Regions from separate parts of the Nocardioides kongjuensis genome, predicted to be linked through region 2. Evidence: riboswitches for the same ligand, from Rfam matches in the RefSeq annotation. Region 2 holds a riboswitch; the other holds the start of a gene.

Region 1 (5,543 bases), 580 kb from region 2:
CAGCGCGTGGGTGACCGGCACCTGCAGCAGGCCGTCGGCGGAGCCGCCGAGCGCGCGGTAGGAGTCGAGGGTCCAGCGGCCCTCACGTCGTACCGAACCGATGACCAGCGCCACGACCGGCAGTGCCACGAGCGCAAGGGTGAGCGCCGTGACGACGAGCGCCGGCAGGTCGTGCGGGCGGGGGCGGGTGGGCGCGGCGGCGACCCGGCGCAGGGTGGGGTCGGGTACGGCGCGCAGCCGGCCGACCACGACGAGCAGCGCCACGACCGCCAGCATCTGCACGAGCGAGAGCGCGGCAGCGGCCGGCAGGTCGAGCAGGTCGGCGGTGAGCAGGTAGATCTCGGTCTCGACCGAGGAGTACCGCACGCCGCCGAGCACCAGCACCACCCCGAACGCGGTCGCGCAGAACAGGAAGACCACGCTGGCCGCGGAGACGATCGCCGGGCGCAGCGCGGGCAGGGTGACGGTGCGGAACACGGCGAGGGGCGTGGCACCGAGCGCGGCCGCAGCCTCGGCCGGCCGGCGGTCGAGGCCCTCCCAGGCGACGCCGACGGTGCGGATCACGACCGCCACGTTGAAGAAGACCAGGCCGATCAGGATCGCGGCCGGGGTGCCGTCGAGGTCGAGGAAGCCGAGCGGCCCCGACGACGAGATCAGCTCACGCACCGCGAGGCCGACGACCACGGTGGGCAGCACGAACGGGACGAGGAGCGCCGTGCGGACCAGGGCACGGCCGGGGAAGCGCAGCCGGTGCAGGACGTACGCCGCCGGCAGGCCGAGCAGCACCGCGCACGCGGTCGCGACCGTGCTGGTCCACACGGTGAACCACAGCACCCGGCCGGTGCGCGGGCGGCGCAGCACGTCGAGCACGGCGCCCGGGTCGAACGAGCCGTCCGGCCACACCCCGCGGTGGAGCATCGCCCCGACCGGCAGCACGAAGAAGACGGCGACGACGGCGACCGGGACCGCGGCGAGCAGTCCCAGCGCCAGTCGTCGGGTCACCGTCGCACCACCTATCGCGACACGATCTCCGTCCACTGCTCCAGCCACGCCTTGCGCTTCTCGGTGATCTCGGCCGGCGCGACCTGCTCGGTGGTCGCGGGCCGCTTCGCGAACTTCGCCCAGTCGGCGGGCAGCTCGACGGAGGCGTCGACCGGGAAGACGTACATCGACTCGGGCAGCGCGGCCTGGACCTCGGGCGAGAGCAGCCAGTCGATCACCGCGTGCGCGCCGGCGGTGTTGGTCGTGTCGCCGTGCAGCACGCCGGCGTACTCCACCTGCTCGAAGCAGCCGTCCAGCAGCGCGCTGGTCGTGGTCCGGTCGCCCGCCTTGGTCAGCGTGAACGCCGGCGAGGAGTCGTAGGACACGACGATCGGACGGTCTCCGCCGGAGAAGGTGAAGTCGGTGAAGTACGCGTCGGACCAGCCCTTCACGACCTTGGCGCCGTTGTCGACGAGCTCGGTCCAGTACGACGGCCAGCCGTCGCCGTACCTGGCTATCGTGGCCAGCAGGAAGGCCAGGCCGGGCGAGCTGGTGCTGGCGCCCGGGATCACGAAGAGATCCTTGTAGGCGGGCTTCGTCAGGTCGTCGAGGGTGGTCGGCGCCGGGATTCCCTTGGCCCGGAACCACGCGTCGTCGACGTTGACGCAGACGTTGCCGGTGTCGATCGGCGTGAGCGCGTGGTCGTCGTCGCCGTCGAGCTCGTGGGCGGCGGCGCCCTCCGGCAGGGTCGGCGCGTACGACGCGAACACGCCCTCGTCGACCGCACGCGTCGCGAAGGTGTTGTCGACGCCGAAGACGACGTCGCCGACCGGCTCGTCCTTGGTCAGCACCAGCTCGTTGGTCAATGCGCCCGCGTCCTCGAGCTTGCTGATCCTCAGGTCGTAGCCGGTGTCCTTCTCGAACGCCTTGACCAGCTCGTCGGGGATCGCGAACGACTCGTGGGTCACCAGCGTGACCGTCTTGTCGTCCGCCTTCTCGTGGTCGCTCTCGCTGCTGACCAGCGAGCAGCCGCTTGCGAGCAGGACCGTGGTGGAGAGGGCCACCAGGCTGAGGCGGCCGGTGAGCATGCGCGTACGCATCGGATGACTCCCTTCGCCGGTGCTAACCGGATCAGGTTCGGAGGGTCTGCGGCCCGCGCCGCACTCTCAGCACCCGGATGGTGCTCCCCTGTCGGACGCCTCCGATTCTAGGACGCCGTGTAGACCACGCCGTCCGGCAGGTCCACCGCGCTGGCCTGGCCCCGGGCGACGAGCAGGTCGAGGTGCGCCTTGGTCTCCATCGCGGCCATGCCCTGGCTGAACACGTCGAGCTCGCCGAACGCCCGCTCGTGCCGGGTCCAGCCGAGGTCCTTGGCCACGACGAGGGAGGTGGCGGAGCCGCGCTCCTTCAGGGACGCCAGGCACAGGTCGAGGCGGTCCTCGTGGTGGGCGAGGAGCTCGTCGACGCGCTGGTACGACGACGGAGCGACCGGGCCGTGCGCAGGCAGGATGCGCAGGTCGGGGAGCTCGCGCACCCGGGCGAGGGAGGCCATGAACTGGCCGAGGGGCTGGTCCGCGGGCGGGACGGTGAACCCGATCGACGGGGTGATCGTGGGGAGCACGTGGTCGCCGGAGAAGAGGACTCCCTCGGCCTGGTCGGCGAAGACGTAGTGGCCAGGGGTGTGGCCGGGGGTGTGCACGGCGTCGAGACGGCGACGGCCGACGTCGAAGCTGCGGTCGCCCTCGAGCCAGGTGTCGGGGAACGCCCAGTCGACGGGCTTCGGCAGCTCCCCGGGACCGGCCGCCCACAGCTGGGCGATCTCCTCCGCGCCGGCGGTGCGCAGCACCGCGAGGAAGGGGCTCTCGTCGAGCCCGTCGCGCCCGGCCCGGTGCAGGAGCTCGAGCGCCGGCTGCTCCTCGCGACCGAGGGCCACGTCGGCGCCGTACTCGTGCCCGAGGACGGTGGCCAGCGTGAAGTGGTCGCGGTGCACGTGGGTGACCAGGAACCGCTTGATGTCGCCGAAGCCCGAGCCGATCGAGCGCAGCGAGGTGTCGAGCAGCTCCCGGGCGACCGGGATCGACCAGCCGCCGTCGATCAGGGTGAGCCCGTCGTCGCCCTGGACGACGTACACGTTGATCGCCTTGAGCGCGTCCATCGGCAGCGGCAGCGGGATCCGGTGGATGCCCTCGGCGACCTCCCAGGCGCCCTCGTCGGCCCAGTGCCGACCCGAGTCGGGCGAGACGGCGTGTCCGGTGGCGATCCCTCCAGTGCTCATGAACGCACTCTAGGTGGCGTTCACATCCGGTCGCAGATCGGGTAGCCGGAGGTCGAGGTTCGGCTCCTGGATGCCGCCGTCGACCTCCAGCAGCTTGCCGGTGACGTACTTCCCGGCGGGCGAGGCGAGGTAGACCACCGCGGCGGCGATGTCCTCGGCCTCGCCGATCCTGCCGAGCGGCGTCGCCTCCTCGAGCTGGGTCTTCATCTCCGGCACCCCGGCCACGAACTCCAGCGCGCTGGTCATCACCGAGCCGACGAAGACGCCGTTGACCCGGATCTCCGGGTTGAGGTCGGTGGCGGCCAGCCGTGACCAGTGCGCGAGCGCCGCCTTGGCGGTGCCGTAGGCGAGGTACCCGCGCCCGGCCAGCCGGCCCATCGCCGAGGAGATCGAGGTGATCGACTTCTGCCGGCCCTCGCCCGCCGACCTCAGCATGAGCGGTACGGCGGCCCGGCTGAGCGCGTGCGCGGTGGCGACGTTGAAGTGGAAGGCCTCCTCCAGGTAGGCCACGTCGGTGTCGAGGAAGGCGTTCGGGATGGTGCCGCCGACGTTGTTCACGACGACGTCGAGCCGACCGAACTCGTCGAAGGCCGCATCGGCGAGCGCGGCGACCTCGTCGGTGTGCGCGAGGTTGGCCGGTACGACGAGCGCGCGGCGCCCGGCGTCCTCGATCCGGACCGCGACCTCCTTGAGCTGGGCCTCGGTGCGCGAGGAGATGACGACGTCCGCGCCGGCCTCGGCGAGGGCGATCGCGGTGGCCGCGCCGATGCCGCGGCCGGCGCCGGTGACGACGGCGACGTGGTCGGTGAGGCGGAACCGGTCGAGGATGCTCATCGCTCCCCCTCGGTGCCCGTGCCGGCGACCAGGCCACGGCCGGTGACCAGCGGGAGGTCGAGCGCGGTGACCAGCCCCGGCTTCGCGGCGACGACGGCGGGGATCGCGTTGATCAGCCGCTGCGCGGTGACGATCATCCCGGAGACGTTGTGGTCGCCGTGCTCGCCGTGGTGGGTGAACTCGAGCTTCATGCAGGGCTCGCCGGTGATCTCGATCCGGTAGCAGCCGTCGCCCTCGGCGGGAGTGGGCCACTCGGGGACCTGGTCGGGCGCCGTACGCGTGACGTGCTCGAGGGTGACCCGCGGGACTCCGTCGACGGTGCCGATGACGCGGAAGCGGACGGCCCCCATGGTGCCTTCCGCCACGTCCAGCGACACGGTCTTCGTGTCCCGCTCGGCCGGGCGCCGGTCGACCTCCTCGACGAGCGGCTCGTCGAGCCTCACGCCCAGTCCCTCCGCGATCAGGCGCACCACCGGACCCCAGGCGGTGGTGAGGATCCCCGGCTCCCACAGCAGCGGCTTGGTGTCCGCGCCGTCGAGCGGCTGTCCGAAGCCGAACAGGTCGCGCATCACCACAGGCTGGTAGTACGTCGAGTAGTCGGCGATCTCGCTGACCACGACGTGGTCGATGCGCTGCGACAGCGAGGTCAGCACCAGCGGCAGCACGTCGTTGGCGAAGCCGGGGTCGATGCCGTTGACGTGCAGGCTGGCGTTGCCCTGCCGGCCGGCCTCGTCGATGGCCTCGATCATCTCGTCGGGAAGCGTGCCGGTGCGGTGCAGCAGGATGACCGGCCCCGACGAGACGACGTTGACACCGTCGCGGACCAGCTCGGTCAGGTCGGCGATCGACTCGAACACCCGGTCGTCGGTCATCGCGCCGTGCACGACGCAGTCGGGCCGGAGCGCGACCAGCTCGTCGCGGTCGGTGGTCGCCCTGATGCCGAGCTCGCGGTCGAGCCCGGCGAGCAGACCGGCGTCCTGGCCGTGCTTCTCGGGCGTCGAGGTCCACACCCCGACCAGCTCGAGGTCGGGATGGGCGTCGACGCCGACGATCGCGTGCCGCCCGATCGTCCCCGTGGACCAGACGACGACCCGCAGCGGCTTCTCCGGGATGACCTGTGACATGCGGGTCAATCTAGAACGAGTTCTAGTTTTGCGGAAGGGGTGCGCTGTCAGTTTCACCGGCCGGCCGGTGAAACTGGCGCTGGGACGAGGAAGCATCCTCGTCCCAGCGCCAGTTTTCTCGTCCCACCTCGAGTTACGTCAACCGACGCTCAGCGCGGGACGGGGATGACCTCGTCCGGCGCCCACTCGGGGCAGCGGGTGCCCGAGTAGATGGTCGGCATGCAGCGGTTGCAGTGGATGCAGGTCCCGCCGGCCGCCGTACCCGCGCGGAGCCTGTCGACCAGGTCCGGCTCGCGCAGCAGCGCCCGGCCCATCACGACGAAGTCGAA
Region 2 (5,543 bases):
TGCCTGAGGTGCGCGGGCCGCAGGTAGTGGCTGATGTCGTGCATCGCCTCGGCGGTCAGCTGCTGGATCGCCTCGGGGGAGACCTTGAGGAAGGTGCGCCCGTCGGGGCCTTCGACGGTCTCGACTCCCTCCGTCGTGATCAACCGGTAGGGGGTGTCGTCCTTGCCGGTCGGGAGGAGGTCGGAGTAACGGAACTCAGCTTCAGCCACGGCTACCGAGGATATCCCGCTGCGGGAACCGCCGAGGGGCCGGCCCGCCTGCTGGCGGACCGGCCCCTCGGGCAGGTGCTGCGGGTTGCTCAGGCAGCCGGCGGGGCGATGGCCGTGTAGGCCACACCCAGCTCGATGACCGCACCGACCGGGAGACCGGCCTGTGCGGTGTCGAGCGTGATCCGGACCGCCGTGATGGCGTTCTGGAAGGCGCCGGCGGTGCTGGTCTGCTGCAGGTTGAGCGCGACCTGGCCGAGACCGGCGATGTTGAGGATGGTGTTGGGCGACACGTCGATCGGGATCGTCTGGCCCGCGATGACGAGGTTGACCAGCTCCATCTTCATGCTGCCGGTGTAGGCGCCGTCCTGCAGCTTGCCGGAGGCGGTGACCTTCACGGCGGTGGCCTTCACCAGGCCGCCGAGCAGGTTGATGCCCGCGGTGCGGTTGGTGTTGGTGATCTCGCCGTTGCCGAAGGCGTCCTTCTTCGACGTCGTGGTCGAGGTGATCGCACCGGTGGTGAGGATGCCGGGGACCTTGACCGAGAGGGTCGAGTTGGTCAGCGTGCGGCCGTTGCTGCCGCCGACCGGCGTGCCGACGCGGGCGGTCGGGTCGCTGACCACGGTGATGTCGTCGCCGACGTGGGCCTGGATCCGCGAGCCGTAGGCGGTGCCGCCGAAGGAGGCGCCGGAGGACGGCGAGACCTCGGAGAGGTACTGGTTGACCGGGTTGACCAGCAGCGTGACGCCGGCGGAGTAGCCGCCGAGCGGCTGCAGCAGGGTGACGCCGACGGCCCAGCCCATGGTGCCGATCAGGTCGCCCTCGTCCTGGTCGTACTTGCCGTGCAGCGTGTAGTTGAGGGTCACGCTGGCGACGCCGGGGATGGTGACGGCGTAGTTCTTGGGGATGTTCAGCGGCAGCTTGACGCCGGCGATCTTGATGTTCGCCAGCTTGCTGTTGGCGGTGTACGAGCCGTTGCCGTCGGCGCGACCGGTGGTGGTCACGTCGGTCTCAAGCGCGTCAGCGGTGATCAGGCCGCCGAGCAGGCTGACGTTGGCCACCCGTGCCCACGACTTCAGCGTGGTCTGCGGCTGCCCGAGGACCTGCGAGACGACGGCGTCGGTCTTGGTCTCCACGGCGCCGAGCTGGGCGAGGTTCAGCACGTTGACCGCAGCGGTGCTGTTCTTGGAGCTGCTGGACTTCGCGCCCCCGGTGACGCCCGACTGGGCGGTCAGGTCGGACTGGACGACACCGTCCAGGACCTTGACGTACGTCGCACCCGTGCTGGCTGCGTAGGACCAGTAGACCGGGTCGGCGGCGTGGGCCGCAGGTGCCGGAACGGCGACAAGACCTGCACCCGCCAGGGCGAAGGCGACAAAAGAGGCGAACTTCCGCACGTTCACGGGACCCCATTCCCATCCGTGTGTTGACTGCTTGTGTTGTGTCGAGCCCCCCAAGCAAACCATCACCAGGGCACGCCGAGCGAGCCGAGGACCGGTTTCCCGAGAGATTTAACGAAGAATCACTCACAATGGCACGGCCCGGGGCATATCTGGGCCGGAACCGACGTTTTCGACCTCGTGCACGTGTACGACGCGGTGGTCATCGGGGCCGGCCAGGCCGGCCTCTCGGCGTCCTTCCACCTGACCCGGCTGGGCATCGACCACGTCGTGCTCGACGGCAACGACCGGCCGGGTGGCGCCTGGCAGCACCGGTGGGACTCGCTGTCGATGCACGACGTGCACGGCGTGGCCGACCTGCCCGACGCGCCGGCGCCCGGTGGCTCGCGGGAACGGGCCAACACGGTGGTGCCGGCGTGGTTCGGCCGCTACGAGGACGAGCACCGGCTGCCCGTCGTGCGCCCCGTGCGGGTCGACCGGGTGAGCGACGACGGCGACCTGCTGGTGGTCCACGCCGGCGAACGGACCTGGACCACGCGGACCCTGGTCAACGCCACCGGCACCTGGACGCAGCCGTTCGTGCCCTACTACCCGGGGGCCGAGACCTTCCTGGGGGAGCAGCTGCACACGGCCGACTACCCGGGCCCGGAGCACTTCCGCGGCAAGCGGGTGGTGGTGGTCGGTGGCGGCGCCTCCGCGGTCCAGTTCCTCGGCGAGCTGGCGCCTCGCACCGACGTGGTGTGGGTGACTCGCCGCCCGCCGGTGTGGCGCGACGACTTCGACGAGAACGTCGGTCGGCACGCGATCGGCCTGGTCCAGGAGCGGGTCCGCGAGGGACTGCCGCCCGCGAGCGTCGTCAGCGTCACCGGGCTGGCCCGGCGTCCGCAGGAGCAGGAGGCGGCCCGGCTCGGCGTCTACGAGCGGCGCCGCGACATGTTCGCGCGGATCGAGCCGGACGGCGTGCGCTGGGCCGACGGGTCCTTCGAGCGCGCCGACGTGATCTTGTGGGCCACCGGGTTCCGGCCGGCCGTCGGCCACCTCGCGCCGCTGCACCTGCGCAGCGAGCGCGGCGGGATCGCCCTGCTGCAGAGCGGCGCCGACGTGCAGACGGCCACGACCGCCGTCCGTGACCCGCGGGTGCAGCTGGTCGGCTACGGCCCCTCCGCGAGCACGATCGGCGGCAACCGGGCTGGGCGGGCGGCTGCCCTGGCGGTACGCCGGTTCCTCTCGTCGCACGATGCTGCTAACGTCACGGCCGACAACCCACGGGAGTCCGCGGCAGCGGGCTGAGAGGGAGCTGGAGCCGCTCCGACCGTCACACCTGATCCGGATCATGCCGGCGAAGGAACGGAACGATGACGCCTCACCTCTTCTGCCTCGTCTCGCAACGCGACGACCTCTCCCTGCTGCCTGCCCTGGCGGACGCCGGTGTCGACGGCTTCCAGGTCCGGGACAAGTCCCTGGCCACCGCAGCGCTGGTGGCACTCACCCGTGCGGTGGTGGCCGCGGTGCGCCCGGCGGGAGCGGTGGTCGTGGTCAACGACCGGCTCGACGTGGCCCTGGCCGCGGGTGCCGACGGTGTGCACCTGGGCGCTGACGACCTCGCCGTCGCCGACGCCCGGCGACTGGCTCCCGGCCTGGTGATCGGGGCGACCTGCCGGTCGCGGGCCGAGGTCGTGACCGCCGCCGGCGCGGGCGCGGACTACGCCGGCTTCGGGCCGGTCTTCGCCTCGGCCTCCAAGGCCGGGCTGCCCCTGCCGCTGGGTGTGCCTGCTGTCGCGGACGCGGCCGGCTCGCTGCCGCTCGTCGCGATCGGCGGGATCACCGCGGCGACCGCGGGCGAGGTGCGGGCCGCCGGGGCCCAAGGGGTGGCCGTGATCGGCGCGATCTGGCGACAACCCGATCCCGTGGGTGCAGCGAAGGAGCTCGTCGCGGCAGTGGCCTGAGGTGGCCGGGATGCGGGTCGACGTGCTGGGCGCGGGGATCGTCGGGCTGACGGTCGGCGAGGAGCTGGCACGCCGCGGCCACGACGTGGCGGTGGTCGACCCCCAGCCGGCCGGCGGGGCGTCGTACGCCGCCGCGGGGATGCTCTGCCCGGCGGCCGAGGTGTGGCACGGCGAGGAGGAGCTGCTCCGTCTCGGTGTCGCCTCCTTGGGGCTGTGGCCGGCGTTGGCCGCGCGGCTGGGCGTGGCGCTGCGGCGCAGCGGCACCCTGCTGGTCGGGTACGACGCCGGCGACCTCCAGCAGGTCGAGCGGCAGGCGGCGCTGCTGCACCGGCACGGGCACCCGGTGGAGCTGCTCGGCCGGGCCGGGGTCCGGTCGGCCGAGCCCACCCTGGCCCGCGTCGCCGGCGGCGCGCTGCTGCCTTCCGAGGCGAGCGTCGACCCGCGGGCGGTCTGCGACGCGCTGCTGGACCGGGTGGTGCTGCGCGGCGCGCCCCGCCCGGACGCCGAGGTCACCGTGGTGGCGACCGGCTCGTCGCTGCCGGAGCCCTGGTCCGGCCTCGTGTCCGGCGTCCGCGGCGAGATCCTGCGGCTGCGCTCGGACGACCCGCCCCGTCGTACCGTCCGCGGCTGGGTGGGCGGCGAGGCCGTCTACCTGGTGCCGCGCGGGGACGGACGGGTGGTGCTGGGCGCCACGTCGGAGGCGCACGCGGCGCCGCCCGTGGTGACCGCCGGCGGGGCGCTGCGGCTGCTGGCGGCCGCGCGGGCGCTGTGGCCCGCGCTCGACCGGGCCGAGCTCGTCGAGGGCACCGCCCGCGACCGCCCGGCCACCGTCGACGGGCTGCCGCTGGTGGGTCCCAGCGGCGTCGACGGCGTCGTCCTCGCGGCCGGTCACTACCGGCACGGCGTGCTGCTCGCGCCGCTCACCGCGCAGCTCGTGGCCGACCACCTCGACACCGGACGGGTCGACCCCGTCCTCGATCCCCGCCGGACGATGCAAGGAGCACGATGATCACCTGCAACGGAGAGGCGATCGCCGACGCGGCGACCGTCGCCCAGCTCCTCGAGCGACGCCTCGGCGACGCCCGCCCGCACGGAGTCGCGGTCGCGGTCAACGAGGAGGTCGTGCCGCGCGGCGAGTGGGCGTCGTGGCGGCTGGCCGACGGCGACGTCGTCGAGGTCGTGACGGCGGTGCAGGGCGGATGATCACCCCACCGAGTTCTTCTCCTCCGCTGCGCTCGCCCGAACAACTCGTCGGGGACCCCGGGATGAGCACCGTGTCGATCGCAGGCGAGTCGCTCTCGTCACGGCTGTTCCTCGGCACGGGCGGCCTGCCGCGCACCTCGCTCGTCGAGCCGGTGCTGGCCGCGGCGCAGCCCGGGCTGGTGACGGTCTCGATCCGGCGCACCTCGACCCTGGCGGACGGTGGACTGCTCGCGGCCCTGCGCGCTGCGGGCGTCCGGCTGCTGCCCAACACCGCCGGCTGCCTGTCCGCCCGGGAGGCCGTGCTGACCGCCGAGCTCGCCCGCGAGGCGCTCGGCACCGACTGGGTGAAGCTCGAGGTCATCGGCGACGAGCACTCCCTGCTGCCCGACGCGATCGAGCTCCTCGATGCCGCGGAGCAGCTGGTCCGGCGCGGGTTCGTGGTGCTGCCCTACACGACCGACGACCCCGTCCTCGCGCGCCGGCTGGTCGACGCCGGCTGTGCCGCGGTGATGCCGCTCGGCTCGCCGATCGGCTCGGGCCTGGGCGTCCTCAACCCGCATGCCATCGCTGCGGTCCGCGCCGCGGTCGACGTACCCGTGGTCCTCGACGCCGGGGTGGGCACGGCGAGCGACGCCGCGCTGGCCATGGAGCTCGGCTGCGACGCGGTGCTCGCCGCGACCGCCGTGACCCGCGCCGACGACCCGGTCGCGATGGCCGCTGCGCTGCGGATGGCGGTCGAGGCGGGCCGGCTGGCGTACGGCGCCGGCCGGGTCCCGCGTCGCGCCGGG

What was found. A riboswitch is a leader RNA that binds a small molecule or an ion and turns the genes downstream of it on or off. The one in region 2 is predicted to bind thiamine pyrophosphate.
Region 1: it holds a riboswitch for thiamine pyrophosphate, as region 2 does, so the genes downstream of both, BJ958_RS22465 (thiamine ABC transporter substrate-binding protein) here and thiE (thiamine phosphate synthase) in region 2, are expected to answer to the same signal.

The regions. Positions count from the first base shown of each region.
Region 1 is NZ_JACCBF010000001.1:4,675,006-4,680,548, reverse strand. It holds gene BJ958_RS22470 (ABC transporter permease) at 1-1,002, opposite strand, end outside; gene BJ958_RS22465 (thiamine ABC transporter substrate-binding protein) at 1,014-2,081, opposite strand; TPP riboswitch at 2,073-2,181, opposite strand; gene BJ958_RS22460 (MBL fold metallo-hydrolase) at 2,189-3,256, opposite strand; gene BJ958_RS22455 (SDR family oxidoreductase) at 3,266-4,090, opposite strand; gene BJ958_RS22450 (NAD(P)H-dependent amine dehydrogenase family protein) at 4,087-5,214, opposite strand; gene BJ958_RS29210 (oxidoreductase) at 5,364-5,543, opposite strand, start outside.
Region 2 is NZ_JACCBF010000001.1:5,250,290-5,255,832, forward strand. It holds gene BJ958_RS25215 (FumA C-terminus/TtdB family hydratase beta subunit) at 1-209, opposite strand, end outside; gene BJ958_RS25220 (choice-of-anchor P family protein) at 299-1,609, opposite strand; gene BJ958_RS25225 (NAD(P)-binding domain-containing protein) at 1,787-2,896, shown strand; TPP riboswitch at 2,862-2,971, shown strand; gene thiE (thiamine phosphate synthase) at 2,962-3,552, shown strand; gene BJ958_RS25235 (FAD-dependent oxidoreductase) at 3,563-4,561, shown strand; gene thiS (sulfur carrier protein ThiS) at 4,558-4,755, shown strand; gene BJ958_RS25245 (thiazole synthase) at 4,818-5,543, shown strand, end outside.